DNA from 3 places in the Microbacterium sp. AC145 genome. Region 3 is predicted to be linked to each of the others. Evidence: predicted binding sites of a transcription regulator. Region 3 holds the regulator's gene; each other region holds the start of a gene.
What was found. Region 3 encodes HrcA, which represses chaperone genes, less so after heat shock. Its sites were predicted from a motif close to TTNGCACTCGNNNNNNNCGAGTGCNAA; they were not measured.

Region 1 (10,319 bases), 550 kb from region 3:
GCTCCTTGAGCTCGACCTCGGTTGCCGCGCCCGCCTTGATGACGGCGACGCCACCTGCAAGCTTGGCGAGGCGCTCCTGCAGCTTCTCGCGGTCGTAGTCGCTATCGGTGTTCTCGATCTCGCGACGGATCTGCGTGACGCGCCCCTCGATCTGGTCTGCCTCGCCGGCACCCTCGACGATGGTGGTCTCGTCCTTGGTGACGATGACCTTGCGTGCACGACCCAGCAGGTCGAGCGTGGCGTTCTCGAGCTTCAGGCCGACCTCTTCGGTGATGACCTGACCACCGGTGAGGATCGCGATGTCCTGCAGCTGAGCCTTGCGACGGTCGCCGAAGCCGGGAGCCTTGACGGCGACCGACTTGAAGATGCCCTTGAGCTTGTTGAGCACGAGAGTCGCGAGAGCCTCGCCCTCGACGTCCTCGGCGATGATGACGAGCTCCTTGCCGTCCTGGATCACCTTGTCGACGATGGGCAGGAGGTCCTTGATGTTCGAGACCTTCTGGTTCGCGATGAGGATGTAGGGGTCCTCGAAGACCGCTTCCTGGCGCTCCGGGTCCGTCACGAAGTACGGGTTCAGGTAGCCCTTGTCGAAGCGCATGCCCTCGGTGAGCTCGAGCTCGGTGCCGAAGGTCTGCGACTCCTCGACGGTGACGACGCCTTCCTTGCCGACCTTGTCGATCGCCTCGGCGATCAGCTCGCCGATCGCGGGGTCAGCAGCGGAGATCGACGCGGTCGCGGCGATCTGCTCCTTGGAGTCGATCTCCTTCGCGCTGGCGAGGAGCTCCTCGGTGATCGCTGCGACGGCCTTCTCGATGCCGCGCTTGAGCGAGATCGGGTCAGCGCCGGCTGCGACGTTGCGCAGACCCTCGCGGACCAGAGCCTGAGCGAGCACCGTGGCGGTGGTGGTTCCGTCACCGGCGACGTCGTCGGTCTTCTTGGCGACCTCCTTGACGAGCTCCGCACCGATCTTCTCGTACGGGTCGTCGAGCTCGATCTCCTTGGCGATGGACACACCGTCGTTCGTGATCGTGGGAGCGCCCCACTTCTTCTCGAGCACGACGTTGCGACCGCGCGGGCCGAGGGTCACCTTGACGGCGTCGGCGAGGATGTTGAGGCCACGCTCGAGGCCGCGGCGGGCCTCCTCATCGAAAGCAATGATCTTTGCCATGAGTTTTTTCGTCCCTCCTGGACGTAGACGTTGGGTTTAGCACTCAGAGTGAGAGAGTGCTAACGCCATTCTGGCACTCGACCCCATCGAGTGCAAGCTGCGGGAGGGACTACGGAGCGGGCGTCTCCTCGACGTCGGTCTCCGCACCCGAAACCCGGTCGAGGCCGATCACGACGGTCAGTTGCTTCTGCCCCTCCTCGGTCTCGCCGAGGTAGAAATCACTCTGCTGCACGTCGGCGCCGCCGATGAGCCCGGCGAGTCCGATTGCCGCGAGCTCGTCGTCGTCCGCGACGTAGTAGACGGTGGTCGTCGTGAAGTCCTCGCTGGTGCTGTCGCTGGCGAAGACCGTCTCGGCCGGCCAACCGTTGTTGATCAGCACGGTCCGCATCTCCTCGTCGAGCCCCTCGTCAGCGGTGGCGTTGAGGATCATCACCGAGTAAGAGGGGTCGACGACCCCCGTCTCCTCGGGGATCGGCGCCAGCGTCGGTGCGGCTTCGGGGAACGGCGTGATGCGTCCCATCACGATGAGGGAACCGAAGATGCCGGCGATCACGAGCACCAGAGCGGCCACGAACGACCAGAGCAGCACGACCCACCCGTTCATCCCGGGGGCCTCGGCGCGGTGCGCGCCCACCCGCCCGGAGGAGCGGGGCACGTCGTCGAATCGGTCTCGGATGGGCTTTGACACCCCTCGATGCTACTGGCATGGGCCTGGACATCCGCGCCACGCCGGGCCGCGCGGCGCCATGGATCTCTCGCGGTGGCGTCAGCCCACGAACCCGGGGGCGCGGGTCGAGCGGCGCATCGCGCGGGCATCCCGGATGCGGCGCAGCCTGCCCACGAGCATCGGGTCGTACTCCAGCGCGACCTCTGAGTCGATGAGCCGCCCGAGAAGCTGGTAGTACCGCGCCGAGCTCATGCCCAGCTGCGCACGGATGACCTCTTCCTTGGCACCGCCGTGCCGCGGCCAGGCGGTCTCCAGCGAAAGGATCGCGCGATCGCGCTCGGTCAGCTCTCCCAGCATGAGATCAGGGTAGGTCGATCAGGCGCCCGCGGCGGTGCGCCACTCCCACGTTCGACCGAGTGGATCGGCCGACGCGCGCACCTGCCCGTCGAGCGCGACGACGAAATCGGGCCACGACTCGGCGTCGACGGCCGGCTCCCACACGTCGAGAAGGGCAGGGGGGTCGATCGTGACCCACCGCGCCGGCAGTCGGCGGATGCGGTCGACGAGCGCCAGACGCGCCTCGCGGGAATGTGGACCAGCACTCCTGGCGTCGTGATGACGAGGGTCGCGTCCTGCGGTGCACGCGTCGCGAGCTCCTCGAGGTGTTCGAGAGCGTCTCCGGCGACGAGATGAGGGGGGTCGGCCGCCGCGATGTCGAGCGCAGCGGTGACACGCTGCTCTCGCCCCTCCTCCCCCGGCCAGACGAGACCCTGCAACCAGCGACGGTCTCGGTCGTTCCCCGCATCGAGCGGCGTGAGGTCGATCCCGGCGCGCCACGACACCTCGGGCAGCCGCATCGGCGGGAGGGCACCGTCGACACGGCTGTGCAGCACGACCTCCGACGGGCCGTCGGCCGGGTCCAGCGCGAGGCGCACCGCGCCGTCGGCATCCGTGAAACGGTAGGAATAGCGGTCGGGATACAGACACAGCCCTGCGGACGCTCCGATCTCGAGCAGCGCGAGCGGTCCCTCGATCTCGGAGAGCACGGGCAGCAGCGGAGCGAGGCGCAGGGGTTCGTTGGTCTGCAGCCGTCGCGCCGTGCACTCGGCGACGACCTCGTCGGCATGGGCGGTCACGAACGCCCGCCAGCCGTCGTAGTCGCCGAGCTCTGCGCCCAGCATCCGGGTCACCGCGAAGACCAGCGGCGGTTGGCGCCGGTTCTCGGGGATGCGCGCGAGCACGGCTCGGATCCCCGGATCGCCCGCGACTCCCGTCGCCCACTCGGCGTACAGCGCGCTGCGACCGGGCGCCTCATGCTCGGCGAAGCGAGCGTAGCGCTGCTGCACGGCATCCGTCATGCATCCATTCTCTCGTGACCCCGCTCACCTCCGGACGCGAGAGAATGGAGCGGAACCCCCAGGAGGACTCATGTCGTACAGCGTGGACAAGACCGAAGAAGAATGGCGCGAAGAGCTCGGCGACGAGCAGTATGCGGTGCTGCGCCAGGCAGCGACCGAACGCGCCTGGACGGGCGAGCTGCTCGACGAGGGACGAGCGGGCCTGTACACCTGCGGCGCGTGCGACGCGGAGCTGTTCAAGAGCGGCACCAAGTTCGACTCCGGCTGCGGCTGGCCGAGCTTCTACGAGTCGATCCGCCCCGACGCCGTCGAGCTGATCGAGGACACGACCCTCGGCATGGTGCGCACCGAGGTGCGCTGCGCCGCGTGCGGCTCTCACCTGGGCCATGTCTTCCCCGACGGATTCGGCACGCCCACGGGCGACCGGTACTGCATGAACTCGATCGCACTGAACTTCACACCGGAAGAGTCGTGAGCGCGCTCGACGCCGTTCGAGCGCGACAGTCCTGGTCGAAGGTCACCGACGACGCCCCCTCGCATGACGAGCTGCTGACACTCGTCTCGGCGGCCGGCCGCGTCGCCGATCACTCCTCCCTGCGCCCGTGGCGGCTCATCGAGCTGCGCGGCGCCGACCGCGACGTGCTCGCTGCCGCGATCGCCAAGGCGGAGGGCGACAAGTCCCCGTCGTCGAAGCCGCGGCGCGCACCCCTGCTGATCGCGGTCGTCGCGAGCTACCGCAAGAGCTCGAAGGTTCCGCGGTGGGAGCAGGAGGCCGTCGCCTCGGGCGTCGCCCACGTGCTCAGTCTGCTTCTCGACGAGGCCGGCTGGGGCGTGCTGTGGCGCACCGGCAGCTACACCCGGTCGAAGGCGGTGGCCAAGGCCCACGGCATCGGCAAGGACGAGGAGCTCCTCGGGTGGCTGTATGTCGGCGGCAAGCCCGCGGGCAAGAAGGCCGGTCGTCGCAAGCCGGTCGATGCCCGCACGTTCGTGACGCGGATGCCGGTCGCGAAGGCGTCGAAGAAGAAGTAGTCAGGTGCGCCGGCGCCGTGGCAGCGCGACGACGACGGATGCCACGGCGACGGCGACCATCCCGATGATCTGCCAGGGAGCGGGCCCCGCCGCCGCGGGCCAGATCAGATCGATGACCACCGAGGTCGCGAGCTGCCCGAGCACGGACCCGAGCCCCATCAGCAGCACACCGGTGTGCGCGACGATGAAGGTGCCGAGCAGGATGTATGCCGCCCCCAGCACGCCGCCGAGATAGAGCCAGGGTTCGGCAGGAGGCGCATCGGGCATTCCCCGCACCGCCATGCTGACTCCGGCCGCGATCAGCAGCACGACGGTGCCGGCGATGAAGCTCATCATCGTCGCTGCGAGTGGCGACTGCACCCGCTGCGACAGTCGACCGTTGGTCGCGGCCTGCCAGGCGATGCCCACGCCCGCGGCGAACGGCAGCAGGAGCATCCAGAGCGGGGCGGTGGCGAGGACATCGCCGCTGAGCGAGATCCCCACTGCGGCGAGCGCGAGCGCGCCGCCCGCCACGCGGCCGGGGGTCACGGCGACGACCCCCGCGGGACCGAAGCCGATGCGGTCGAGCACGAGGCCGTGCAGGGTCTGGCCCGCGACGACGCCGACCGTGAACAGCGATACGCCGAGGATGCCGGCGGTGATCCCCTGGGCCGAGACGGTGAGGGCGCCGCAGGTGCCACCGAGCAGCATCCAGAACGGGATGCTGCGATCGCGGATGCCGTCCCGCAGCCGCCCGACCCCCAGACGCGCCGACGGCAGGAAAGGGATCACCACGATCAGCGCAAGGAATCCGACGACGAAGGAGATGAGACCTGCCACGATGCCGTCGTCGACCCTGACGCCGAGCACGCCGTTGATGCGCGCCTGGATCGCCGTCATGACACCGATCGCCACGGCACCGCCGAGAGCCACGGGTGCAGAGAGGCGGCGGGTCGGGGTCACTCATCGACCCTAGTACGCCGCTACGCGCGGTCGGATTAGGGCGCCCGATGTCGGCGGCCCGGCGTACCCTGGCTGCATGTGCGCGAGCTATGGTCTGGATCCCCGGTTCACCGACGCAGAACTCCTTGCCGAGGCCGACGAGGCGGTGCTCGACGGTCTCCGTGGTTGGGCGCAGCAGAATGCCGGCGAGACGGTGCGCCCGACCGGCAAGAACCTGCGCAACCTCAACCCGATCATCACGCAGACCGACGCGGCGCCGACTCTCGAACCGGCCTGGTGGGGGTTTCTCGTCGGGGGCGAGCCGTCGAAGTTCCCCTCGATCAACACCCGGTCCGAACGTCTGCAGGACCGCCCCGGCGGGCTGAAGAGCAGAGCGCTCGTGCCGGCGACCAGCTGGTACGAGATGAAGAAGCCCGAGCGGGTGTGGCACGAGTTCGCCGTCGACGACGGAGCGCTCTTCGGCATGGCCGCGGTGACGCAGCACGGTCGAACCGCCGACGGGCAGTCGTTCACGTGCTACTCGATCGTGATGCGGCCGGCACCGGAGCACCTCGCCCACATCCACGACCGCATGCCGCTGCTGATCCCCGCGTCGCTGAGCGGCGACTGGCTCACCGCCGAGCCGGGCAGGGAGATCATCGACGAGGCCCTGCTCGCTGCCGCGACCCTCGACGAGCGCGTGCAGGTGGCGCCGCGCTCAGATGAGAAGGGCGCGGCAGACAAGACGAGCGCGCGGCTGTTCTGATCCCATGGACGCGACACAGCTGATCGCCATCGCCACCGCACGCGCAGAGGAGCTGCCGGGGGCGGAGCGAGAGAACCCCTTCGGTCCGGAGTGGGACGTGTACAAGGTGCGCGGCAAGGTCTTCCTGCTGGTGCCGCTCGACGACACCGGGCGGGTCACGCTCAAGTCACACCCCGACGATTCCGTCGCGCTGCGCGAGACGTTCTCCGACATCGTCCCGGGGTACCACATGAACAAGAAGCACTGGATCACCCTGCGACCCGGGCCGAGCCTCGAAGACGAACTCGTCACCGAACTCGTCACCGAGTCCTATCGGCTGGTGGTCGAGAAGCTGCCGCGAGCGCACCGGCCGGTCGATCCGGCATCCTTCGGCATCCGTCGTGAGGATGACCCGCGCTGATCCGCGAACGGTACCCAGGGAGGACGCGCCCCGGAGCACCCGCTCGGTAGCGTCGAAGACATGATCACAGCAGAAGGCCTCACGAAGCGATTCGGAGACAAGACAGCAGTCGACGGGGTGTCGTTCTCGGTGCAGCCGGGAACCGTCACCGGTTTCCTCGGGCCGAACGGCGCGGGCAAATCCACCACGATGCGCATGATCGTCGGCCTCGACCGGCCGACCTCGGGCACCGCGACCGTCGGCGGCCGCGAGTACCGCAAGCTGCGCGCGCCGCTCACCGAGGTGGGCGTGCTGCTCGATGCGAAGGCCGTGCACACGGGCCGCACCGCGCGCAATCATCTCCGCGCCATGGCCGCCACCCACGGCATCCCCGCCTCCCGCGTCGACGAGGTCATCGACCTCGCCGGCATCGGTGCCGTCGCTCGCAAACGCGCCGGCAAGTTCTCCCTCGGCATGGGTCAGCGCCTCGGCATCGCCTCGGCGCTGCTCGGCGACCCGCACACGCTCATTCTCGACGAGCCGGTGAACGGCCTCGATCCCGAGGGTGTGCGCTGGGTGCGACAGTTCGTCCGTCATGCGGCATCCGAGGGTCGCACGGTGCTGCTCTCCAGCCACCTGATGAGCGAGATGGCGCAGACCGCCGACCACGTGATCGTGATGGGCCGCGGCAAGGTGCTGGCCGATGCACCGCTGCCCGAGCTCGTGCGGGCCTGGACCACCAACACCGTGCGGGTGCGCACACCGCGCGCCGCGGATCTGGCCGCCGCGGTCGGCGGCCCGTCCGTCGAGGTCGTGAGCTCCGCTCCCGACCTGCTCGACATCGTCGGCCTCCCCGCATCGCGCATCGGCGACCTCGCCGCAGAGCGGGGCATCCCCCTCCACGAACTCACCCCGACCACCGGGTCACTCGAAGACGCCTACCTCGCCCTCACCGGCGACTCGGTCGAGTACCGCACGAAGGAGATCTCATGACCGTCCAGGCTCCTCCTCTCACACCGCAGCGCGTCGACACCGGCCACCGGCTGACGTTCATCCGCGCCGTGCGCGGCGAGTGGATCAAACTCGCCACTCTCCGCTCGACCTGGTGGTCGATCGGCATCGCGGCGGTTCTCACGATCGGCATCGCGGTGCTCATCGCGCAGGCGGTCGACGTCCCCGGCTTCGACCCCATCCAGGCCGTCGTCATGCCGATCCAGTTCACGATGCTGCTCGCGGGCATCCTCGGCGCCATCTCGGTGACCGGTGAGTACTCGACCGGCATGATCCGCTCGACGCTCACGGCGAACCCCAAGCGCGGATCGGTGCTCGCGGCGAAGGCGGTCGTGGTCGGTCTGTTCCTGTTCGTGTCGTCGCTGGTGATCTTCGCGGCCGCGGCCCTCGCCGTGTCGGCGATCGTCGCGCCTCGCGACCAGAGCATCGATTGGAGCGATCCTTCGGTCTCGCTGCTGCCGATCGTCGTCGCCTCGCTCGCCATGACGGTGTTCGCCCTCATCGGCGTCGCGTTCGGTTTCATCCTGCGCTCGGGTGCCGGCGCGATCGCCGCCACCGTCGGGCTGTTGTTCGTCGTGCCGATCGTGACGAGCTTCTTCGCGATCGCGGGCGAATCCTGGAGGTGGGTCATGGATGCTGCGAACTATCTCCCCGTCGCTGCGGCGCAGAGCGCGATCCTCCCCGAGGGCGCTGCCCTCGAAGGCCCCGTCGCCTACCTGACACTGGCCGCATGGGTCGCCGCGGGGATGCTCTCCGCCTGGGCCGTGCTGCGCACCCGCGACGCGTGAGCGCGGTGCATGACGACGCAGCCGCGTAGAGTCGGCCGGTGACCAGCATCCGCAGCCGCAGCGCCTCTGTCCGCGAGGACGAGGCGCTGCGGCTGCCGCGTCCTCCCGGCATGCTGCGGCGCTTCTGGTCGCGGCATCCGGTGTTCGCCGACGTGCTGATCGCACTGGTGTGTCTGCTGCTCTCGCTGGTCCCGGCCGGGGTGATCACGCGCGATCTGCCGATGCCTCTCGCGATCGGGATCGCGGTGCTCGTCCCGGCATCCGTCGTCGCCGTCTGCGCGACACTGCTGTGGCGGCGCCGGCGTCCGTTCGTGCCTTTCGTCGCCACGTTCGTGCTCGAGGCCGGGTTCCTCTTCGCGCTGCAGCCGATCGGCTCGCCGCTGCTGCTGGTCACCTGCTATTCGCTCGCGGTGTACCGCTCGTCTCGAGCCGCGTGGACCGGCTTCGGCATCGCGCTGGCGTCGCTCGCCGCCTTCGGCGGCCTGCTCACCCTCACCGGGGTCATCACGTTCCAGATCGCCGCCAACGCGGTCATCATGTCGCTCGTGCTCGGGCTCATCGGCACGCTGATCGGCGTGAACGTGGGCGGCCGCAAGCGCTACCTCGCCGCCGTGATCGATCGGTCCCGTCAGCTGCTCGTCGAACGCGACCAGCAGGCTCAGCTGGCCGCGGCGGACGAGCGCGCACGCATCGCCCGCGAGATGCACGACATCGTCTCGCACTCGCTCACGGTGATCGTCGCGCTGTCCGAGGGAGCTGCCGCCACCCCCGACCGAGAGCAGGCCCGTGCCGCGGCGTCCGCGTCCGCGGAGACCGCCCGCAGCGCACTCTCCGAGATGAGGGCGATGCTCGGTGTGCTCCGCGCCGACGACTCCCCGCTGCCGCTCGAACCCCTCGCACCGACTCCGCCGCATGAGACCGTCGCGCACGCTCAGCGCGCCGGTTTTCCCGTCACACTCTCGGTCAGCGGTGGCACCGCGCTCTCCCCCGCGGTATCGCACGCGATCGGGCGGATCGTGCAGGAGGGCGTCACGAACGCGATGCGGCATGCTCCCACCGCGTCGTCGATCTCGGTCCGACTGCTGTACTCGATCGAGACGGTGACGGTCGAGATCGTCAACGACGGCGCCAGAGGCGCGGTCGGAACCTCCGGGTTCGGGCTCCGCGGGCTGGCCGAGCGCGCCGCGCACGCGGGTGGCACGCTCGTCTCCGAGCCTCTCGAGGGTTCGAGATGGAGGCTGCGGGCAGAACTCCCCACGACTCCCCCGATCCCGCGGCCCTCGCCCCCGTCGACCGGAAGGACAACCGATGACCGACCCGATCACCCTCCTGCTCGTCGATGACCAGCAGCTCATCCGACTCGGGTTCCGAATGGTGCTCGAGGCCGAGTCCGACATGGTCGTGGTGGGCGAGGCCACGGACGGTCATGATGCGATCATCCAGGCGGCCGCGCTTCGACCGGACGTGGTGCTGATGGACATCCGCATGCCGGGTCTCGACGGCATCGCGGCGACCGAGGCGATCGTGCGCGAGCATCCGCAGACGCGCGTGCTCGTACTGACGACCTTCGACCTCGACGAGTACGCCTTCGGTGCCATCCGCGCCGGGGCCAGCGGGTTTCTGCTGAAGGATGCGCAGCGCGATGAGATGATCTCGGCGGTGCGCGCGGTGCATCGCGGCGACGCCGCGCTCGCCCCGCGCGTCACCCGAGCGCTCCTCGAGCATCTCGGGCCGCATCTCGGCGACGAGCCTGCGCAGACGCCCGGCAGCCGGTCGTCCGGGCAGGTAGACGACCCGACGACCACACTCACCGACCGCGAACGCGATGTGTTCCTGGAGATCGCGCGCGGGCGCACGAACGCCGAGATCGCACAGGTGCTCTTCGTCAGCGAATCGACGGTGAAGACCCATGTCGGGCGGGTTCTCGCCAAGCTCGGTGCACGCGACCGCATCCACGCGGTGATCCTCGCTCATCGACTCGGGCTCGCAGACGGCGACGCCCTGCCCACGAAAGCGTAGGCAGGGCGTCTCCGGTCCGCGGGTTCGGCGGCGCTCAGGCCTGAGCCGGAGTCCACTCCGAGACCTGGTTCAACCGCTCGACCTCGGCGGCCGAGAGTTCGAGGCGGGCGCCGGCGAGCAGGTCGGGAACCTGATCGACGGTGCGGGCACTGGCGATCGGCGCGACCACCGTGGGCTGTGCGCGCAACCAGGCCAGCGAGGTCGCGGCGATCG
Region 2 (10,319 bases), 1.2 Mb from region 3:
CGCTCATTCGCAGACTCATCCGCAGCCTCGGGTGGAGGATGTTCCGGACGAGCCGACGCCGCCTCTCGGGCGCGCCGAGCTCCCGGAACCCGTGGGACTCGTGGACTCTGCTCCTGCCACGACTGCGACGACCGCGACGGCGGCCACGACGACTGCACCCGCGTCTCTTCGTTCTGCGATCCGCCGCCACTGGGGTGTGGCCGCGCTCGCCTGCGCGGGGCTGCTCGTCGTGGGCCTCGGCGCCGGCTGGGCTCTGTTCGGCCGTGACGGCGGGGGTGTCCCGCTCAGCTCCGAGGAGCAGCAGCGGAGCATCGACCTGCAGTCCGCCGGTGACTACGACCCGGGAAGCATCGAGGCGATCGGACGCGACGGCGATGCGATCGTGTGGTTCGGCACGAAGAAGAACGGCGACATGGAGTGCATCGTCCTGGACGTCGCGGGGGAGTCGTCGAGCGGCTGCCAGATCGCCGGAGAGCCGGAGCGCAGCTATGGTCTCAGCGCCGCGGTCGTCGACTCGAGTGGCGCCGACGGGAGCGGCGAGCAGATCTCGGCCACAGCCGATCGCACGCACACCGGAGAGATGATCGCGCTGATCCAGCGCTGGGAACTGGACATGGACGACTGGATCCACCAGTTCGATCCGGGCGAGCAGGACCGGGCCGAGGAGCTCTTCGATCGAGGGTACGAGCCTTTCTCTCTGGCCGTCATGGGATATGCAGGCGGTGCCCCGGTCTGGTCGGCGACGCGCACCGAGGGGTTCACCACCCAGCAGTGCCTGATCGTCGACGCCGTCGAGGCGACGAACTGCACGGACGCCAACGACGGCATGATCCCGGGCGAGGGGGTCGTGATCGAAGGCGTCACGGTAGACGACATGGGCGGGCAGACGACCCCCTGGGCAGTCACTCTGGACTTCACGTCGATGGGGCGTTCGTACCTCATCGTGACCGGTGAGCTTCCCGCCGGGCCTGACGGCGACGTCGACGATGGCGAGATCACCACGGGAACCATCACAGTCCGGCCGGGTGAATCGCTCGACGTCGATGAGGAACTCGGCGAACCGCTCCCGGTCGACGTGCCGCCTGCAGGCGAGGGCTGACCCTACCGACCAGCAGAAGCGCTCGACGTCACGCGGTCGGCCAGGATCGCGCGACGCTGCGATCCCACCCGGGTCAGGATCAGGGTCGCCGATGCATCGCCGCGCAGCGTCAGCTTCTTGCGGAAGGCGGCGGGGTCGACGTCCATGCCGCGCTTCTTGATCTCCAGCGTGCCGATGCCCTGCGCCTTCAGCGCGGAGCTGATCGCCTTCGGGTTCGCCGGAAGGACCTCGCGCACGCGGAACGACTGCACGAACGGACTCGTGAGCGCGGCATCAGAGGTGAGGTACGCGATCTTCTCGTCGAGCATCCCGGCATCGAGGCTTCTGGCCACATCGCCGATCAGACGGGCACGGATCACCGCGCCATCCGGTTCGTGCAGGAACTCTCCGAGTGCGCGTACGGGTGCGTCATCCGCGTCTGCGGCGGCGGTGATCTCGTGCGACTCGTCGCCGCGTATCACCAGAGCCGAACGCCGTACCCCGTCGCGTGCCAGCACTCCGGTCCACACGACGAGTTCGACGACGCTGCCGTCGGCGCTCACCCACTGCGTCTCGGCGTCTGCGGGGAGGGCGTCCCGGTCGTGTCCTGGGCCCAGTTTGATCCCCGTCGGAATGCGCGAGGCGACCTCGAACGCCCAGTCCAGCGGCGGGGAGTACTCGTCGGACGAGACACGACTCGTGTCGCCGTGTCCTCGGGTGCGCCGAGCGGGGTCCATCCAGATCGCCTGGGTGCCGCTCGATGCGTCCGGAACGTTGTCCTGTGCGATCCCGTGGCGCACCGTCGCGCTGTCGCCGAACGGGGCGAGATTGTACGCGGCAAGGGCAGAAGTGACCTCGTCGGCGTCGACCGCTGTGACGTCGAGGCCGGCGCCGGCGAAGGCGAGGGCGTCACCGCCGATCCCGCAGCCCAGATCTGCCACCCGTGTGAAACCGGCCCGACGCAGTCGTTGCGCATGGCGGGCGGCGACGCCGAGCCGGGTCGCCTGTTCGAGCCCCGCCCGGGTGAACAGCATGCGGGCGGCGAACGGGCCGAACTTCGCCTCGGCCTTCGATCGAAGGTGCGCCTGTCCGACCACGGCCGACACCAGATCGGGGGAGTGCCCGGCGGCGCGCAGTCGTGAGACGGCGCTCGCGACGCCTGCGACCTGATCGATCGGACCCAGCGCGTCGAGCAGCTCGAGGCCTTCGGGGGTGAGCAGTGCTCGAAGCTCGGACATCTCCACACCCTCAGCTTAGGCGGGGGGCTTCCACCGTCTCCGCGCGGGTGGGCTGGCACTCGCATTGCATGAGTGCCAGCCCACCGCATAGACTGGTGTTAGCACTCTCAGGTCGAGAGTGCGAACAAGTCTTTCGTGTCAGCGTCAAGAAAGAAGAGGTAGACCGTGTCGGTTTCCATCAAGCCGCTCGAGGACCGCATCGTCATCAAGCAGGTCGAGGCCGAGCAGACCACCGCGAGTGGCCTGGTCATCCCCGACACCGCCAAGGAGAAGCCCCAGGAGGGCGAGGTCGTGGCCGTAGGCCCCGGCCGCATCGATGACAACGGCAACCGCGTTCCGCTCGACGTCGCCGTGGGCGACCGTGTGCTGTACAGCAAGTACGGCGGCACCGAGGTGAAGTTCGGAGCAGACGAGTTCCTCGTCCTGTCGGCTCGCGACGTGCTCGCAGTCGTCGTCCGCTGAGACAACGTCTTCGGAAGGCCCGGATGCATCATGCATCCGGGCCTTCTCCGTATTCGGTCGCACGTCGTCCGAATCCTGCCAATCCTCAGCCCCTGCGGCCTCGAGCGCTCGGTGCCCCTCGATCGCGGGCATAGTGTGGTGCGGTGACCTTGACGACGCCGACCGCCAGAGCCACGCAGACGGCCGGTGTCGCCTATGCGGGCGGTGCATATCTGCTGTGGGGCGTGCTCCCGCTGTACTTCCTGCTCCTCGCGCCGACCGGCCCGTGGGAGGTGGTCGCCTGGCGGGTGCTCCTCTCCTTCGTCTTCTGCTGCCTTCTGCTCACCGTCACGCGCGGGTGGGGCGCTCTGGGGGTGATCGTCCGCCAGCCGAAGCTGCTCGGCTGGACGGCGCTCGCCGGCGTGCTCATCTACGTCAACTGGCAGGTCTTCCTGATCGGCACACTCACCGGACATGTGGTCGAGACCAGCCTCGGCTATTTCATCAATCCGATCGCGACGGTGCTGCTCGGAGTCTTCGTGCTCAAGGAGCGCATCCGCAGGCTCCAGTGGGCGGCGATCGGCATCGCCGCCGTCGCCGTGGTGGTCATCGTGGTCTTCTACAGATCCTTCCCCTGGATCGCACTCTCGTTGACAGCGTCGTTCGGCGTGTACGGACTCATCAAGAAGAAGATCGGCCCGGCGGTCGACGCGGTCAGCGGACTCACGCTCGAGTCGTTCTGGCTGATCCCGATCGCGGTGGTGCAGCTGATCGTGGTGGCGACGACTCCGGCCGGCATCACGATGGGGCAGAACGGCGCCTGGCACGCCGTGCTTCTCGCGTTCGCCGGAGTGGCGACCGCGGTGCCCCTTCTGCTGTTCGCAGCCGGCACACGACGCATCAACCTGACCGTCATCGGGATGATCCAGTTCGTGACCCCGGTCATGCAGTTCATCATCGGCGCCGCGCTGCTGGGGGAGCCCATGCCGCTCGAACGCTGGCTCGGCTTCGTGATCGTCTGGATCGCGATCGCCGTGTTCGTCGTCGATCTGCTGCTCGCGACCAGGCGACAACGACGGGTGCCGTTATCCATCCGAGACCGGACTGTTTCACACCGTTAACGCATCGCAACAATCGCGAAGCATCCGCACGATTACCTTGGTGAGAACGGCGGAGCGCTCTGAGTTCCGTCGTCTGACATAAGGAGCAGCATGAGCATTCTCACTGGCTCGCGTGCGCGCAAGCGGTACGGCACAGTCGCCGTCCTCGGTGCCGCCGCACTCATCCTCGCCGGATGTTCCGGAGACACAGGTTCGACGGAATCCGCGGCGCCCGATCCGGCGGAACGAGAGGATCTCACACTCAGCATCGGTACCGTGCTGCCGCAGACCGGTGCGCTCAGTTACCTCGGCCCGCCCGAGGAGGCCGGCGTCGGACTCGCGACCGCCGAGATCAACGAGGCTGCCAAGGGCATCACCGTCGAGGTCGAGTACGGCGACTCGGGAGACCCCGACAACAAGGCATACGAGACCACGGTCCCGCGTCTGCTCGGTTCCGACGTGCAGGCGCTCATCGGCGCGGCGTCGTCGGGTGTGACGAAGCTCTTCCTCGACCAGGCCGTCGGCGCCGGCGTCATCACCTTCTCGCCGGCGAACACCTCGCCGGACTTCACGACCTGGGACGACGACGGACTGTACTGGCGCACCGCCCCGAGCGACCTCCTCCAGGGCGAGGTGCTCGGCAACCTGATCGCTGAAGACGGCGCCGCCTCTCTCGGCATCATCTACCTCAACGACGCCTACGGCACCGGCCTCGAGGCCGTCGTCAACGAGACGTTCACCGCCAGCGGTGGCGAGGTCGTGGCCAGCGAGTCCTACAACGCCGGAGACACGAACTTCAGCGCACAGGTCTCGTCGATCCTGGCGCAGAACCCCGATTCGATCGCGGTGATCGGCTTCGAGGAGACGTCGACGATCGTTCCGTCGTTCGTCAACAGCGGTTTCGACGGTTCGAACTTCTACTTCGTCGACGGCAACATCTCGCAGTGGGGCACCGACATGTCGGTGTCGATCGAAGGATCGAAGGGCACGCAGCCCGGACCGGTGCTCGCCGACGACTTCCAGGACCGCCTGAAGACGCAGTGGCTGGAGCAGGGCGACGGTGCAGAGCTCGTCGACTTCAACTACGCCGCAGAGTCGTACGACGCTGTGGTGCTGCTCGCGCTGGCATCACTGGCCGCGAACTCGAGCGACCCGGCAGAGATCGCAGGCATGCTGCAGGAGGTCTCGGGCGGTTCGGGCGATGGCGAGAAGTGCGACACGTTCGAGGCATGCGCCGACATCATCCTCGACGGCAACACTGCTGACTACGACGGCTACTCCGGTGGAGTCGCGTTCGACGACGCCGGCGACCCGACCGAAGCCACCATCGGTGTCTTCCAGTACGGTGCCGACAACATGCACACGCGCATCGACTGACACGCGTACGCAGACAGGGCCCCGGGCGATTCCGCCCGGGGCCCTCTCCGTGCCGGGTGCAGTGCGTGAGAGCCGCGCACGGAGGCCCCAGGGTGCGGCCCAGGCGCCCATGGGGTGGCACAGACAACGCCCCGGACCCTGTACAGGGTCCGGGGCGTTCGGCTGCCTTCAGAGGATGCTCAGTCGTCCTGCCCGAGCGTGCCGAGGTAGAGACCGATGACCTTGGGGTCGTTCAGCAGTTCGCGACCCGTTCCGGTGTGGGCATCGTGGCCCTGATCGAGCACGTAGCCGCGGTCACAGATCTGCAGACAGCGTCGAGCGTTCTGCTCGACCATGATCGTCGTGACGCCCGCCTTGTTGATGTCGGAGACGCGGATGAAGGCGTCGTCCTGGCGCACGGGGGAGAGGCCCGCAGAAGGCTCATCCAGCAGCAGCACCGCCGGATCCATCATGAGCGCTCGACCCATCGCCACCATCTGCCGCTCACCACCGGAGAGGGAGCCTGCTCGCTGTTTCAGTCGCTTGCCGAGCTCGGCGAAGATGCCGGTGACGAACTCCAGTCGCTCGGAGAACACCTTGGGGTTCTGGTAGAGCCCCATCTGGAGGTTCTCCTCGATGGTGAGCGAAGGGAACACGTTGTTCGTCTGCGGCACGAAGCCCACGCCGCGCGAGACGAGCTTGTCGGATTTGAGCCCGACGATGCTCTCACCGTTCACGGTGATGTCGCCCTCGCGCACCTCCACCATTCCGAAGATGGCTTTCAGCAGCGTCGACTTCCCGGCGCCGTTCGGGCCGATGATCCCGATCAGCTCGCCCTTGTGGGCGATCAGGTTCGCCTTGTTGATGATGTTGATGCCGGGCAGGTAACCGGCGGTGAGGTTCGAGACCTCGACGACGACCCGGTCGGTGCGTGCGGCCTCCGTCGAGGCGGCGGCCGTGGATGCGCTGCTCATTTGCTCTCCTCTTCTGCCTCGAGCTCGGCCTCGGACTCCTCGGCGATCTCGGCGCGCATACGCGCCGCCTCTTCGCTGACGACCGCGATGCGTCCGGTGACCTCACCGAGGTCGACGTCCTGATGCGCGCCCAGGTAGGCGTCGATCACTGCTTTGTCCTGCATGACGTCTTCGGGCGGCCCCTCGGCGACCACGCGTCCCTCCGCCATGACGATCACCCAGTCCGCGATGTGGCGGACCATGTGCATGTCGTGCTCGACGAAGAGAACCGTCATCCCCAGGCCCTTGAGGTCGAGGATGTGGTCGAGCAGCGACTGGGTCAACGCCGGGTTGACCCCTGCCATGGGCTCGTCGAGCATCACCAGAGTCGGGTCGTTCATGAGCGCTCTGGCCATCTCGAGGAGCTTGCGCTGACCTCCTGAGAGCGACGCGGCGTAATCCTCCGCCTTCGCATCGAGCTTGAACCGCGCCAAGAGGCCCTTGGCCTTCTCCTCGATCTCGCTCTCCTGCTGACGCCAGAAGAAGGGGAACATGCTCTGCAGGAAACGCTCGCCCTTCTGATGAGGCGCACCCAGCTTCATGTTCTCGAGCACGGTGAGCAGCGACAGCGACTTCGTGAGCTGGAAGGTGCGAACCTGCCCCATGCGCGCGACCTTGAACGACGGCACGCCACTCAGATCGGTCCCGTCGAACGACCAGGTGCCCGAGTTCGGTTTGTCGAACCCGCAGAGCAGATTGAAGAGCGTGGTCTTGCCCGCACCGTTGGGGCCGATCAGGGCCGTGATGGCTCCGCGCGGGATCTCCACGTGGTCGATGTCGACGGCCGTCAGGCCGCCGAACCGCCGCGTCACGCTGTCTGCGACGAGGATCGGGTCGACCTTCGGCACTCCGGGGGCGGCAGGACCAGTGGCGAGTCCTCCCGTCTTCGGGCGACGGACGCTGCCGGTCTCGGGCGTCGCGTCGGCTGGCGAGTTACTTGACAAAGGTCAGCTCCCTCTTGTTGCCCAGGATGCCCTGGGGGCGGAAGATCACGAGAAGCATCAGCGCGAGTCCGACGAGGACGTAGCGCAGCGTACCCGCCTGGATCGACGAGATCGGCAGGATCCCTTGCGCAGCGAGTGCCGGAAGCACGCCGTCGAGGAACGCCATGATGACCCAGAAGATGACCGAGCCGAGCGCCGGACCGAACACGGTCGCGGCTCCACCGAGCAGCAGGATCGTCCAGATGAAGAAGGTGAGGCTGGTCGTGTATGTCGCAGGCACGACGGCACTCGGCAGCGCGAACACGAGTCCGCCGAGTGAGCCGAAGATGCCGCCGATCACGAGCGCCTGCATCTTATAGCTGAAGACGTTCTTGCCGAGCGAGCGCACGGCGTCCTCATCTTCGCGGATGCCCTTGAGCACGCGGCCCCAGGGGCTGCGCATGAGCGCCCACACCATCAGCACGGCGACGGCGAGCAGTCCGAGTCCGAACACCCGCACCCACAGGGCATCGGCGGTGTACGTCCACGGGCCGAAGCCGTAGGTGCCCTCAGGGAACGGGTTGGCCGCTCGGAAGCCTGCGTGATATCCGCCCAGACCGTCGGCGGAGTTCGTGAACTCGTCGAAGGCCGTGGTCGTGAACAGCAGACGCACGATCTCGGCCGCCGCGATGGTCACGATGGCGAGATAGTCCGCCCTCAGACGCAGCGTGGGGATGCCGAGGATCACCGCGAAGATCGAGGCGCCGATCATGCCGACGATGATGCCCATCCACCAGGGGAGGCCGAACGACAGGATCGAGATGGCGTAGCTGTATGCGCCGATGGCCATGAAGCCGGCCATGCCGAAGTTGAGAAGGCCCGAGTACCCGAAGTGCACGGCCAGGCCGGTGGCAGCGAGCGCATAGGCGATCGTTGTCGGGCTGAACAACCAGCCCGCGGTGTTGTTGAGGATTCCGCCCCAGTCCATTCCTGCCCCTAACCGATTCTCTCGCGACGACCGAGGATGCCCTGCGGTCTGACCAGCAGGATGAGGATGAGCACGACGAGTGCTCCGACGTACTTGAGGTCAGAGGGCAACCACAGAGTGGAGACCTCGACCAGGATGCCGACGATGAGCGCTCCGACGAGTGCGCCGAACGCGGTGCCGAGTCCGCCGAGAGTCACTGCGGCGAACATCAGCAAAAGGATGTGCACGCCCATGTCCCACTTGACGCCGGGGCGGAAGTAGCCCCACAGCACGCCGGCGAGCCCCGCCAGGGATGCCGACAGGATCCACACCGTCCGGATGACCCGGTCGACGTTGATTCCCGATGCCGCAGCGAGCCCCGGATTGTCGGAGATCGCCCTGGTGGCCTTGCCGACTCGAGTGCGCAGCAGCCAGAAGGCGACGGCGATGATGACGACGATGCTGATTCCCATCGACATCATGTCGACGGTGGACAGCTTGATCGGTCCGAGGATCTGGATCTTCGCAGAGTCCGATCCGGGCAGCTGCGTCGTGGATCCTCCGAGGAAGAACTGGAACAGGTAGCGCAGGAACAGCGACAGTCCGATGCTGACGATCATCAGTGGCACCATGCCGATCCCTCGATGGCGAAGGGGGCGCCACAATCCCGCGTCCAGACCCCAGCCGAGGGCGGCTCCGAGGATCAACACGATCGGGATCGTGACCCACATCGGCAGCCCGAAGAATGTGCCGAAGATGACGGCGACGATCGCTCCGAAGGTGACCATCTCGGCGTGAGCGAAGTTGGTGAGGCCGGTGGTGCCGAAGATCAGCGAGACGCCGATCGCCGCCAGCGCGAGCAGCAGCCCGAAGTTCAGGCCGTTGATGATGCGCTCCACCAGCTGATCCACGAAGGAGGTCGTCTGCCGCTCACCCTCGCCGAGGAACAGGTTGAGGATCTTCGACCCCGTGAGACCGAACTCGGCGTCGAACGAGGCGGTGGTGCCCTGGATCGGCTGCGTTCCCTCGGGGAGCAGCGAGGCATCGACGATGACCCCGTCCGGGAGGGTGTCCTCGTCGACGGTCAGCGTGTACGCGTCCTTCTCGGGCACATACAGACGCCAGGCGCCCTCGGCGTTGGTGATGGTCTCGGCCTCGAAGCCACCGCCCTCGACGGAGATCGTCACGTCAGGGACGGCCACGTCGTCGAACTTGATCACGCCGGCGAAGTAGAAGTCCGTCTCCTCCTGATCCGCGCCGGGAGTATCGGGTACCGCCGCACTGGCCGCTCCGGGGGCTCCGAAGAGCACCATGGTCGCCGCGAGGAGAAAGCCGAGTAGGGCGATCACCACGGGAGCTGCTCGCCTCATTGTCGAGGTCATTGGACTCACAGAGCCTCCTGTTTCGATGCGCACGCCAAGGCTGTGTGGTTCATCAACCTTGATGTACGACGGTATGAGCGTAATGTGTCGGCTCTGTTTCAACCAGGCCACGATCTGCTCACGGTGCAGTCGTTCCTACCACGAAGATGCGCGGTGCCGTGCACGCCGCACAGAGAAGTCGCGGCGGAAGCGCGGGGGCCGGACCGATCGAAGGAACAGTCGGTTCAGGGAATTTCCGCGACCTTCCGGCGCTTAGAATTGGTACACCCTGACCCCAGATCGCTCCCGCAGGAGGACTATCCATGGACCAGCACGACCCCTTCGGCTTCGTCGGACTCACGTACGACGATGTGCTGCTCCTGCCGGGGCACACCGACGTCATCCCGAGCGAGGCCGATACCTCGTCGCGGATCACTCGCCGGATCTCGGTCGCCACGCCGCTGCTCTCCAGCGCCATGGACACGGTCACCGAGTCGCGCATGGCGATCGCGATGGCGCGCGAAGGCGGCATCGGCATCCTGCACCGCAACCTGTCGATCGCCGACCAGGCGGCTCACGTCGACCGGGTCAAGCGCAGCGAATCGGGCATGATCACCGACCCGATCACCACGACCCCCGACGCCACCGTCGAAGAGGTCGACGGTCTGTGCGCGAAGTACCGCATCTCGGGCCTCCCGGTCGTCGACCCCGACGGTCGCCTCGTCGGCATCATCACCAACCGCGACATGCGCTTCGTCTCGGGCTTCGAGCGTCAGACCACCTTCGTCAAGGACGTCATGACCTCGGAGGGTCTCGTCACCGCGCCCGTCGGCGTGGCCGCG
Region 3 (10,319 bases):
GCGCCTGCGGATCGATGTCGCGGACCGCGAAGACCCGACCGGTGTCCAGCAGGATCTCGCCCGGGATATCGCCCTGGAGGATGCGCGTGAAGATCGACGGTTCTGCCATGATCTCAGTCTACTGACAGGGGTGACTCGAGGGGTCCGAGCCTGATCACCAGCGCCCGAGCGCCACCGACAGCACAGCGATCGCGGCGGGTCCCGCTGTCGAGGTGCGCAGTACGGTGTCGCCGAGCAGTACCGGTTCGGCGCCCGCCTCGCTCAACCGCGACAGCTCGTCGTCTGAGATTCCTCCCTCGGGCCCGACGACCAGCACGACATCGCGCCCGTCCGGCTCCACCTCCGAGAGCTTCGTCCGGGCCGTCGGGTCGAGAAGCAGCACCCGCTGCTGCGACGCCCGTGCGGCGAGCTCCTTGGTCGTCACGGGCGCCGAGACTTCAGGAACCCACGTGCGGTGCGCCTGTTTGGCCGCCTCGCGCACGATGCTCGTCCAGCGCTCACGACCCTTGACAGCCTTGGGGCCTTCCCAGCGCGAGACGCTGCGGCTCGCCTGCCAGGGGACGACCTCATCGACGCCGAGCTCGCAAGCTGCCTGCACCGCGAGCTCGTCGCGGTCGCCCTTCGCGAGGGCCTGCACGAGGATGATCCGAGGGCTCGGGGCGGGCACGACCGTGCGATGAGATACGCGCACGTCGACGCGGGCCGGCGCCACCTCTTCGGCGGTGCCGGTCAGCCAGACCCCGGCACCGTCTCCCACGGTGACGGACTCACCGACGCGCAGCCTGCGCACCACCGCCGCGTGCTTCGCCTCGGCCCCCGTCAACGTGACGATGTCGCCGACGGCGGTGTCCGATGCGGATTCGACGAGGAAATGCAGTGCCATGGGATGCCGATCAGTGCGAACGGAAACGATCGCGGAACTTCGAGAAGAGTCCCTGCTGGAACTGTGCCAGCTGCGGCGCCGGAGCCTTGGTCTTCGTGGCGAAGTCCTCGATCAGCCTCCGCTGAGCCGAATCGATCTTGGTCGGGGTCAGCACCTGCACGCCGACTCTGAGGTCGCCGCGCTGGTTCCCGCGCAGCGGCGTGATGCCACGCCCCTTGATCGTCAGCACGTCTCCTGACTGCACGCCGGGCCGGATCTCGAGATCGACCTCTCCGTCGAGCCCCTGGATCTTCGTCTCGGTGCCGAGGATCGCATCGGTCATCGCGACCTCGAGCGTCGCCAGCAGGTCGTCGCCGTCGCGGCTGAACGACGGATGCGGGTTCACGGTGACCTCGACGTACAGGTCGCCGTTGGGGCCGCCCGCCTTGCCGACCTCGCCCGACCCGGGAAGCTGCAGGCGCAGTCCGGTCTCGACGCCGGCCGGGATGTCGAGCGACACCGTCCGACGCGAACGCACACGGCCCTGGCCTCCGCAGGTGCCGCAGGGATACGGGATCGTCGTGCCGTACCCCTCGCACGTGCCGCACGGCTGAGACGTGACGACGTTGCCGAGCAGACTGCGCACCTGACGCTGCACGTGACCCGAGCCGCCGCAGATGTCGCACGTGACCGGCGACGTGCCTTCCTGACAGCACGAGCCGTTGCAGGTCTCGCACAGCACGGCCGTGTCGACCTCGATGTCGCGGTGCGCCCCGAAGACGACGTCGCCGAGATCGAGGGTGACGCGCACCAGGGCATCCTGACCTCGCTCGCGCCGAGAGCGCGGTCGCGCTCCACGTCCGCCGCCCTGGGCCGCGCCGAAGAACGTCTCGAAGATGTCGCCGAAGCCACCGAAGCCGCCGAAGTTGCCCGCCGCGCCGTCGCCTCCGCCCATGTCATACCGACGACGCGAGTCGTCGTCGCTGAGCACGTCATAGGCATGCGTGACGAGCTTGAACTTCTCGGCGGCATCCTCACCCGGATTCACGTCCGGGTGCAGCTGACGCGCGAGACGTCGATATGCCTTCTTGATCTCGTCGGTGGAAGCGTCGCGGGAGACGCCGAGTACCTCGTAGTGATCCGCCACAATGGCCCTTCTGCGTGTTGTGTCAGGACACCCGCGTCAGCGGGCGGCCTCGTCTTCATCGAGCATCCGCGACAGGTAGCGGGCCACAGCCCGTGCCGCCGCGAGGTTGCTCGGATAGTCCATGCGGGTCGGCCCCATCACGCCGACCCGTGCGGTGCCGCTGGGGGCGGCGTAGTTGCTTGCGACGATCGATGCCTCGCCGAGACCGAACGAGGCGTTCTCGGTGCCGATGCTCGCGGCGAGACCGTGGGAGTCGGTCTCCATCTCGCTCATCAGCCGCAGCAGCGTCACCTGCTCCTCGATCGCCTCGAGCAGCGGATGGATGCTGCCGCGGAAGTCCTGCTCGCGTCGGGCGAGCGTCGCGGCCCCGGCCATCACGAGGCGCTCCTGCCGGAACTGCCCGAGTTCGTCGATGATGATGGTCGCCAGTGCCCGAAGCACATGATCGTTCGCGTGCTCGTCTGCCGCGAGGAGCGATTGCAGCCGATCGGCTGCATCGCTGACCGCCCGCCCCGTGATGAGCGCCGACAACCTCGCGCGGAGCACGGCCATGTCGGTCTCGTCGACCACCGCCGGCAAGGGGGCCATGCGTTGGGACACCCCACCCGCATCGGTGACGAGGACGATGAGCAGACGTGTCGGTGCGAGAGCGACGAGTTCGATGTGGGTGAGATTGGCGCGGGCGAACGACGGATACTGCGCCAGCGCGACCTGACCGGTGAGCTGAGTGAGCACCCTGACAGTGCGGACCATGAGGTCGTCGAGATCGGCGGGGTCGGTGAGGAACGACTCGATGGCTGTTCGCTGCGCGCCCGAGAGCGGGCGAAGCTGGGCGAGGTGGTCGACGAATACCCGATACCCCTTGTCGGTCGGAACACGACCGGATGAGGTGTGCGGTGCGGCGATCAGCTCCTCGTCTTCGAGCAGGGCCATGTCGTTGCGGATCGTCGCCGCCGAGACTCCGAAGGAGTAGCGGTCGACGATGGAACGGCTGCCGACCGGCTCATGGGTCTCGACGTAGTCCTGCACGATCGCACGGAGGACCTGAAGGCCTCGTTCACTGACCATCGTGTCTCCTCCCTCTGGCACTCACGGACGACGAGTGCCAATTCTACCCGTCGAGGAGCCCGAGTCGCTGATCCCCCTACGATGAGCACCATGAGTGTCGCAGCGCAGACCACCCTGTCGAGCGGGATCGTGCGCGGTGAAGCCGTCGACGGAGTGCATCGCTATCTCGGCATCCCGTACGCCGCAGCTCCCTTCGGGGCCCACCGCTTCCGTGCGCCGCGGGCCGTCCCTGCGTGGGACGGCGTCCGCGACGCCACGGCATTCGGACCCACGGCCCCGCAGGATCCGTACCCCGGCGCCATCGCCGAAATCCTCGGTTCGGTCGACATCCCCGGCGAGGAGATCCTCACAGTCAACGTCTGGTCACCGGAGGGTGCCGATCGCGCCCCCGTGGTGCTCTGGATCCACGGAGGCGCGCTCGAGCGCGGCACTGCAGCACTCCCCCTCTACGACGGCGCCGCCTTCGCGCGCGCAGGGATCGTCTTCGCATCCATCAACTATCGACTCGGATCCGAGGGCTTCTCGGTTCTGAAGGACGCGCCTGGGAATCTCGGACTGCAGGATGCGGCAACCGGTCTCGCCTGGATCCACCGAGAGGTCGCCGCATTCGGCGGCGATCCCGCGCAGATCACCGTCATGGGCGAATCCGCCGGCGGGGCGATCGTCGCGGGCCTGCTCGCGAATGCTTCCTCGCGTCCCCACATCGCCCGCGCGATCATCGAATCCGGGCCGCTCGAGGCGCAGAGCACCGCGAAGGCCGGTCGCGTCACCGCTCAGATCGCGAAGATGCTCGGCGTCACCGCCGACCGAGCCGGGTTCTCGTCCATCTCTCCCCGACGCCTGCTGCATGCACGGCGACGACAGGCGGCGGGCTCGTCGCCCCTCGGCGGCGCCCCCGGATTCCAGTTGGCAGTGGGGGCCGATTCACTCCCCCGCTCGCCGCATCAGGTGATCGCCGAGACCGCGGTACCGCTGCTCATCGGGAGCAACACCGACGAGTACCGACTGTGGTTCCCTCCGGCGGCGCTCGCCTCGATCAGCGAGGTGAAACTGCTGCTCGCACGACTCGCGTTGCGCATCCCCCGACGCGCCGTCGCCGCTTACCGGTCAGCTTTTCCCGGAGCGTCGACCGGCGAGATCTTCGGCCAGCTCGCCACGGACGTGATGCTGCGCGCGCCGCTCACCCGTGTGGCGCAGGTGCGCACCGCGCCGACCTACGTCTACGAGTTCGCCTGGGCGAGCCCTGTGCGCGACCTGCGTGCAGCCCATGCTCTCGAGCTGGGTTTCGTCTTCGACCGTCTCGGCGATCCCGAGGCGCAGCGGCTCGCAGGAGATGATGCTCCGCAGAAGCTCGCGGACGAGATGCACGCTGCGTGGATCTCGTTCATCAAGACCGGGGATCCCGGGTGGCCCGTCTTCGGCGCCGACCGGATCACCCGCGTGTTCGATGCCGAGAGCTCGACGGTGCCGCAGCGACGTGCCGCAGCACTCGATCTGCTGCCGTAGACGATCGACGCTCGGCCGGATCGACGGCGCTCAGTCCGTGAGCTCTCGCACGACAGCGTCGGCGAGCAGCCGCCCCCGCAGCGTGAGCTGCACGCGACCACGCACCGCCGCGGCGGGATCGACCAGCCCGTCGGCGATCAGTCCGGCCACGCGCGTGCGCTTGTCGGCCTGCAGATCGGACACCGCGATGCCCTCGCGGATGCGACTGAGCAGCAGGATCCGCTCGAGGGTGCGCGACCCCTCGTCGGGGCGCTCGGTCCCCGCCGCCGGAGACTCGGCCGCTGAGAGGCGCTGCGCATACGCCGCCGGGTGCTTGACGTTCCACCATCGGAGCCCGGCGACGTGGCTGTGCGCTCCGGGTCCGAACCCCCACCAGTCGCTCCCCCGCCAGTAGGCGAGGTTGTGACGCGAGCGCTGTTCCACAGTGCGCGACCAGTTGCTGATCTCGTACCAGTCGAAGCCCGCCGCTGCGAAACGCGCATCGGCGAGCTCATACATGTCGGCCTGCAGGTCGTCGTCCGGCGTCGGCACCTCGCCTCGGCGGATCTGCCGTGCGAGCTTCGTGCCGTCCTCGATGATCAGCGCGTAAGCCGAGATGTGGTCCGATTCGAGTGCGAGCGCCGCATCGAGCGACGCCTCCCAATCACCGAGCGACTCACCGGGGGCACCGTAGATGAGGTCCACGCTCACGGCGAGGCCTGCGTCCTTCGCCGCGGCGACCGCCGTCGTCACATTCTCGGGGCGATGCGTGCGGTCGAGAGCGGCGAGCACATGCGGCACTGCCGACTGCATGCCGATCGAAAGCCTCGTCACACCGGCATCCGCGAGTGTGCGGACGACCTCGGGGGTCACCGTGTCGGGGTTCGCCTCGACCGTGACCTCGGCGCCGTCCGTCAGACCGAACGCATCGGTCGCCGCACCGAGCATCCGGGCGAGATCTCCCGCGGGCAGGAGAGTCGGCGTGCCTCCGCCGAAGAACACGGTGTCCATCGGGCGCAGCGCGCCCGCATCCGAGAGAACGCGCTTCGCCAGGTCGATCTCGGTGAGCAGCGTCGAGGCGTAGTCCTCCTGCTTCGCACCACGAAGCTCTCCGGACGTATACGTGTTGAAGTCGCAGTAACCGCATCGCACACGGCAGAACGGAATGTGCAGGTATGCCGAGAACGGCACTCCGAGATCGATCGGCAGATCGGAGGGAAGGCGGCCATCGGCCGGGGCCGGATCGCCGAGAGGCAGAGGTCCGGCCATCAGAGGGCTGAATCCATCAGACGGGCGTCGCGTAGAGCGGCGAGATCGCACGCAGGTAGCGGGCGAACAGCTCACGGCGACGCCGCTTCACGAGTGCTGGCACGGTGCGGTAGAGCAGGGAGTTCGGCGCGTCGAAAGCGCGGACCGTGAACCAGACCTCGTCGTTGTCCTCACGCCAGTCGATGTCGAACGACTCCTCGCCGCGCACGACCGAGCCACCGACGGTTCCGAGCACGAAGCCGATGCGGCGCTTCTCTTCGGTGACCGAGATGACACGCAGTTCGGCATCGGCCCGCATACCGGCGACCCTGCCGTGCAGATGCAGAGTCATACCCGGCCCTGCGAACGGGGTTCCCTCGGCGTCGAAACGCTGCTCGACGTCGTTCTTGCTCGGGGCGATCGGGGTGCCCTCCGCGTCGAAGCTCACACCGGCGTAGGCGGGGCCGGGAGCGGGACGCACGTCGTCGACGCTCAGCCCCGAGGCGCGCTGCGCCGTCCAGGTCAGGAGCGATTCGCCCGCGGTCTGGAACCGCTCCACGCCGCTGCCGATACGCCAGGAGCTCTCCGCAGGGATGCTGCGCTCCGGCGGATACTGCATCAGGTCGGGGGCGTGGGTCGCACCCACGGCCGCATAGTCCACCGTGTCGTCTCGGAAAGTCCCGCGCCGCATGAGAACCAGCCTACTTGCCATTCCCTGGACGATCACTCACTCCGAGCTCTCGGGCCTGTCTGCAGCACTCGATCTCCGACTCGACGCTCGAGATGTAGCGACGGAACACCCTGCGCTGCATGACGCGGAGAACCGGCGTCAGCAGCCACCATCGCAGGGTCGACGGGCGCGAGATCGATCGCGCGGTGAACCGCCCGTTTTCGAGAACGAACGATTCCTCTCCGTAGATCGGATGACCCGGGCGCGTCTCGTAGCCGAATCCGTGCCTGCCGGCCCACACCACGCGGATCGGCTCGGCGAAGTGAATCCCGAGCACGGTCTTGCCGAGTCGTCCTTCCTGCTCGGCGAAGGGATCGTCCCCGGGCGCCTCGAATCCGGCGCGCCTCTTGAAATCCCATGAGGTGATGAGCGCGGCGACGCGCTCCTGGGCATACTCCGGCACGGCGACCGAGCGTTGGGCGCCGCGCATCCGCTTCGGGACGTCATGGAGCGGATGCCGTGTCAGGCCGCGCTCGTACCGCGGCAGCCTCACGCTACTTCTTGTCCTTGCCCTCGACGTCGCCGGAGAGCGCTGCGATGAACGCCTCCTGAGGGACCTCGACGCGACCGACCATCTTCATGCGCTTCTTGCCCTCCTTCTGCTTCTCGAGGAGCTTGCGCTTTCGGGAGATGTCACCGCCGTAGCACTTGGCGAGCACGTCCTTTCGGAGCGCCCGGATCGTCTCGCGGGCGATGATCCTGGCGCCGATGGCGGCCTGGATCGGCACCTCGAAGTTCTGGCGAGGGATCAGCTTGCGCAGACGCTCCGTCATCAGCGTCCCGTACGCGTAGGCCTTGTCGCGGTGCACGATCGAGCTGAACGCATCGACCTTGTCACCCTGCAGCAGGATGTCGACCTTCACGAGGTCCGCCTCCTGCTGTCCGGCGGGCTCGTAGTCGAGCGACGCGTAGCCCTGCGTCTTGGATTTGAGCTGATCGAAGAAATCGAAGACGATCTCGCCGAGCGGCATCGTGTAGCGCAGCTCGACGCGCTCCTCGGAGAAGTACTCCATGCCCAGCAGCGTCCCTCGGCGGGACTGGCAGAGCTCCATGACCGTGCCCACATAGTCCTTGGGCAGGAGGATCGCTGTCTTCACCATCGGCTCCGACACCGAGCCGATGCGGCCATCGGGGTATTCGCTCGGGTTGGTCACCGTCACCGTCTCACCCGTGTCGCTGGTGAGGACCTCGTAGATCACGCTCGGCGCGGTGGTGATGAGATCGAGGCCGAACTCGCGTTCGAGACGTTCGGTGATGATCTCGAGGTGCAGGAGTCCGAGGAATCCGCAGCGGAACCCGAAGCCGAGGGCGACCGAGGTCTCCGGCTCGTACTGGAGCGAGGCGTCGGAGAGCTTGAGCTTGTCGAGCGCCTCGCGAAGGTCGGCGTAGTCGCTGCCGTCGATCGGATAGATGCCCGAGAAGACCATGGGCTTCGGATCCGTGTACCCCGGAAGCGCCTGCGTCGAGGGCTTGCGAGCCGTGGTGATGGTGTCGCCGACCTTTGACAGTCGGACGTCCTTCACTCCGGTGATCAGGTAGCCCACCTCACCGACGCCCAGGCCCTTGGAGGGCACGGGCTCGGGGCTCGACACGCCGACCTCGAGCGCTTCATGGTTCGCACCGGTCGACATCATCTGGATGCGCTCGCGCGGCGACAGGCTGCCGTCGACCATGCGGACATACGTGACGACGCCGCGGTAGGCGTCGTAGACCGAGTCGAAGATCATCGCTCGCGCAGGAGCGTCCGCATCACCGACCGGAGCCGGGATCTCCTGCACCAGGCGGTCGAGCAGCTCCTCGACGCCGACGCCGGTCTTGCCCGACACCCGCAGCACGTCCTCCGGCTTGCCTCCGATGAGGGATGCCAGCTCCTTGGCGTACTTGTCAGGATCAGCGGCAGGGAGGTCGATCTTGTTGAGCACCGGGATGATGTGCAGATCGTTCTCGAGCGCGAGGTAGAGATTGGCGAGGGTCTGAGCCTCGATTCCCTGCGCCGCGTCGACCAGGAGGATCGCGCCCTCGCACGCCGCGAGAGACCGAGAGACCTCGTAGGTGAAGTCGACGTGACCCGGGGTGTCGATCATGTTGAGCGCGAAGGTCTCACCTTCGAGCTCCCAGGGCATGCGCACCGCCTGGCTCTTGATGGTGATGCCGCGCTCGCGCTCGATGTCCATCCGGTCCAGATACTGGGCGCGCATGTCACGATCCGAGACCACGCCGGTGATCTGGAGCATACGGTCGGCGAGGGTCGACTTGCCGTGGTCGATGTGGGCGATGATGCAGAAATTGCGGATCTTCGTCGCAGGCGTCGAGGCAGGCTGAAGCGGAGTGAGGGAGCGTGGTGACATGTCCCGTCGATTCTACGGTGAGGGCGAGGGATTGCCCGATTCGACTCCCGCAGGCACTCCACGGGCATCGCCTTTACCAGTTAGCCGTGATTCACGCAATCGTTGCTTTGGGGCTCGACAGGTGGCAGGCTCACACAACATGCACGGGCGGTATGTCCCTATGTCGCCCAATTGACAAACCCAACACCGAGTCGCCTGCCACATCGTCGACAAGAAACCAAGGAGTAGATATGCGTCTTAGGCGTGTCTCCACGGCCATCGCATCCGTTGCCGCCGTCGGAATAGTCCTCACTGCCTGTGCACCGCCGGAAGGTGAGGTCGACAGTGACAGCAGTTCCTCCACGTCGGTGTCCGTATCCGTCGGACCCAACGACTTCATCAGCTACAACGGCTTCACGCCCGAGACCTACAGCACGTACAACAGCGCGATCACGGACCGCATCAAGGCGAGCTTCTTCTACTTCGACGCGAAGGGCGAGATCCAGCCGTACGAGGAACTCGGAACGGCCGAGGTGCTCTCCGACGATCCGCTGACGATCGAGTTCACGATCGCGGATGACGCCGTGTGGTCCGATGGCGAACCGATCACGGTCGCCGACGCTGTGCTCGCCTGGGGTGTGCAGAATGTGAACATCGCCGACGCCGAGGGCGCGCCGCTGTTCAACTCCGTCTCGCAGGACCTCGGTGACACGATTCCGGCGGGCCCCGAAGGAGACTTCGACGGCAAGACCTTCACCGTGCAGTACGGGAACCCCGACCCCGACTGGAAGATCCAGACGTACCTCCTCGACCCCGCACACGTCGTCGCGGAGCAGGCCGGCATGAGCGTCGAAGAGCTCACCGAAGCGATTCTCGCGAAGGACGCGGCAGCGCTCGCGGATGCCGCCGAGTTCTGGAACACAGGCTGGATGACGGATCCGGGCACGGTGCCCGAGGAATCCCTCATCCCCTCCTCCGGCCCCTACAAGATCGACTCGTGGCAGGCCGGCGAGTCGGTCACGCTGGTCGCCAACGACGAGTTCTACGGACCCGCGCCGGAGACCGAGCAGCTCGTGATCCGCTTCGTCGCCCAGGATGCGATGGTCCAGGCCCTCGACAACGGAGATCTCGACGTCATCTCACCCCAGCCGACCGTCGACACCCTGAGCCAGCTCGAAGACCTCGGTGACAAGGCGACGATCTACGACGGTGACACCCTGACGTGGGAGCACCTCGACTTCAACTTCATGCCCGGTGCGGTCTTCTCGGACAACCTCGAGCTGCGCAAGGCGTTCGCCCTGTGCGTTCCTCGCCAGCAGATCGTGGACAACCTCATCAAGCCGATCAACCCGAACGCAGAGGTGATGAACGCCCGCGAGGTCTTCCCGTTCCAGGACACCTACCAGGAGGTCGTCGACGCGTCGTACGACGGCGCCTACGACGAGGTCGACA

Region 1: a site for HrcA is predicted at 1,205-1,231, ahead of groL (chaperonin GroEL). Genes of this name have one in related genera too.
Region 2: a site for HrcA is predicted at 2,369-2,395, ahead of groES (co-chaperone GroES). Genes of this name have one in related genera too.

The regions. Positions count from the first base shown of each region.
Region 1 covers NZ_OZ409859.1:555,932-566,250, reverse strand. The annotation lists gene groL (chaperonin GroEL) at 1-1,168, opposite strand, end outside; gene ACZZZN_RS02735 (LytR C-terminal domain-containing protein) at 1,278-1,856, opposite strand; gene ACZZZN_RS02730 (DUF3263 domain-containing protein) at 1,935-2,192, opposite strand; gene ACZZZN_RS02725 (DUF2332 family protein) at 2,177-3,193, opposite strand; gene msrB (peptide-methionine (R)-S-oxide reductase MsrB) at 3,264-3,668, shown strand; gene ACZZZN_RS02715 (nitroreductase family protein) at 3,665-4,222, shown strand; gene ACZZZN_RS02710 (DMT family transporter) at 4,223-5,134, opposite strand; gene ACZZZN_RS02705 (SOS response-associated peptidase family protein) at 5,241-5,909, shown strand; gene ACZZZN_RS02700 (MmcQ/YjbR family DNA-binding protein) at 5,914-6,309, shown strand; gene ACZZZN_RS02695 (ABC transporter ATP-binding protein) at 6,370-7,281, shown strand; gene ACZZZN_RS02690 (ABC transporter permease) at 7,278-8,087, shown strand; gene ACZZZN_RS02685 (sensor histidine kinase) at 8,126-9,430, shown strand; gene ACZZZN_RS02680 (response regulator transcription factor) at 9,396-10,106, shown strand; gene ACZZZN_RS02675 (aldo/keto reductase) at 10,141-10,319, opposite strand, start outside.
Region 2 covers NZ_OZ409859.1:2,270,217-2,280,535, reverse strand. The annotation lists gene ACZZZN_RS11040 (hypothetical protein) at 1-1,099, shown strand, start outside; gene ACZZZN_RS11035 (THUMP-like domain-containing protein) at 1,102-2,322, opposite strand; gene groES (co-chaperone GroES) at 2,482-2,778, shown strand; gene rarD (EamA family transporter RarD) at 2,928-3,878, shown strand; gene ACZZZN_RS11020 (ABC transporter substrate-binding protein) at 3,969-5,234, shown strand; gene ACZZZN_RS11015 (ABC transporter ATP-binding protein) at 5,414-6,187, opposite strand; gene ACZZZN_RS11010 (ABC transporter ATP-binding protein) at 6,184-7,170, opposite strand; gene ACZZZN_RS11005 (branched-chain amino acid ABC transporter permease) at 7,160-8,137, opposite strand; gene ACZZZN_RS11000 (branched-chain amino acid ABC transporter permease) at 8,146-9,498, opposite strand; gene guaB (IMP dehydrogenase) at 9,801-10,319, shown strand, end outside.
Region 3 covers NZ_OZ409859.1:1,103,890-1,114,208, reverse strand. The annotation lists gene ACZZZN_RS05410 (HIT domain-containing protein) at 1-109, opposite strand, end outside; gene ACZZZN_RS05405 (16S rRNA (uracil(1498)-N(3))-methyltransferase) at 155-883, opposite strand; gene dnaJ (molecular chaperone DnaJ) at 894-2,009, opposite strand; gene hrcA (heat-inducible transcriptional repressor HrcA) at 2,046-3,077, opposite strand; gene ACZZZN_RS05390 (carboxylesterase/lipase family protein) at 3,168-4,583, shown strand; gene hemW (radical SAM family heme chaperone HemW) at 4,614-5,831, opposite strand; gene ACZZZN_RS05380 (DUF1990 family protein) at 5,848-6,501, opposite strand; gene ACZZZN_RS05375 (DUF1990 family protein) at 6,512-7,033, opposite strand; gene lepA (translation elongation factor 4) at 7,035-8,888, opposite strand; gene ACZZZN_RS05365 (ABC transporter substrate-binding protein) at 9,119-10,319, shown strand, end outside.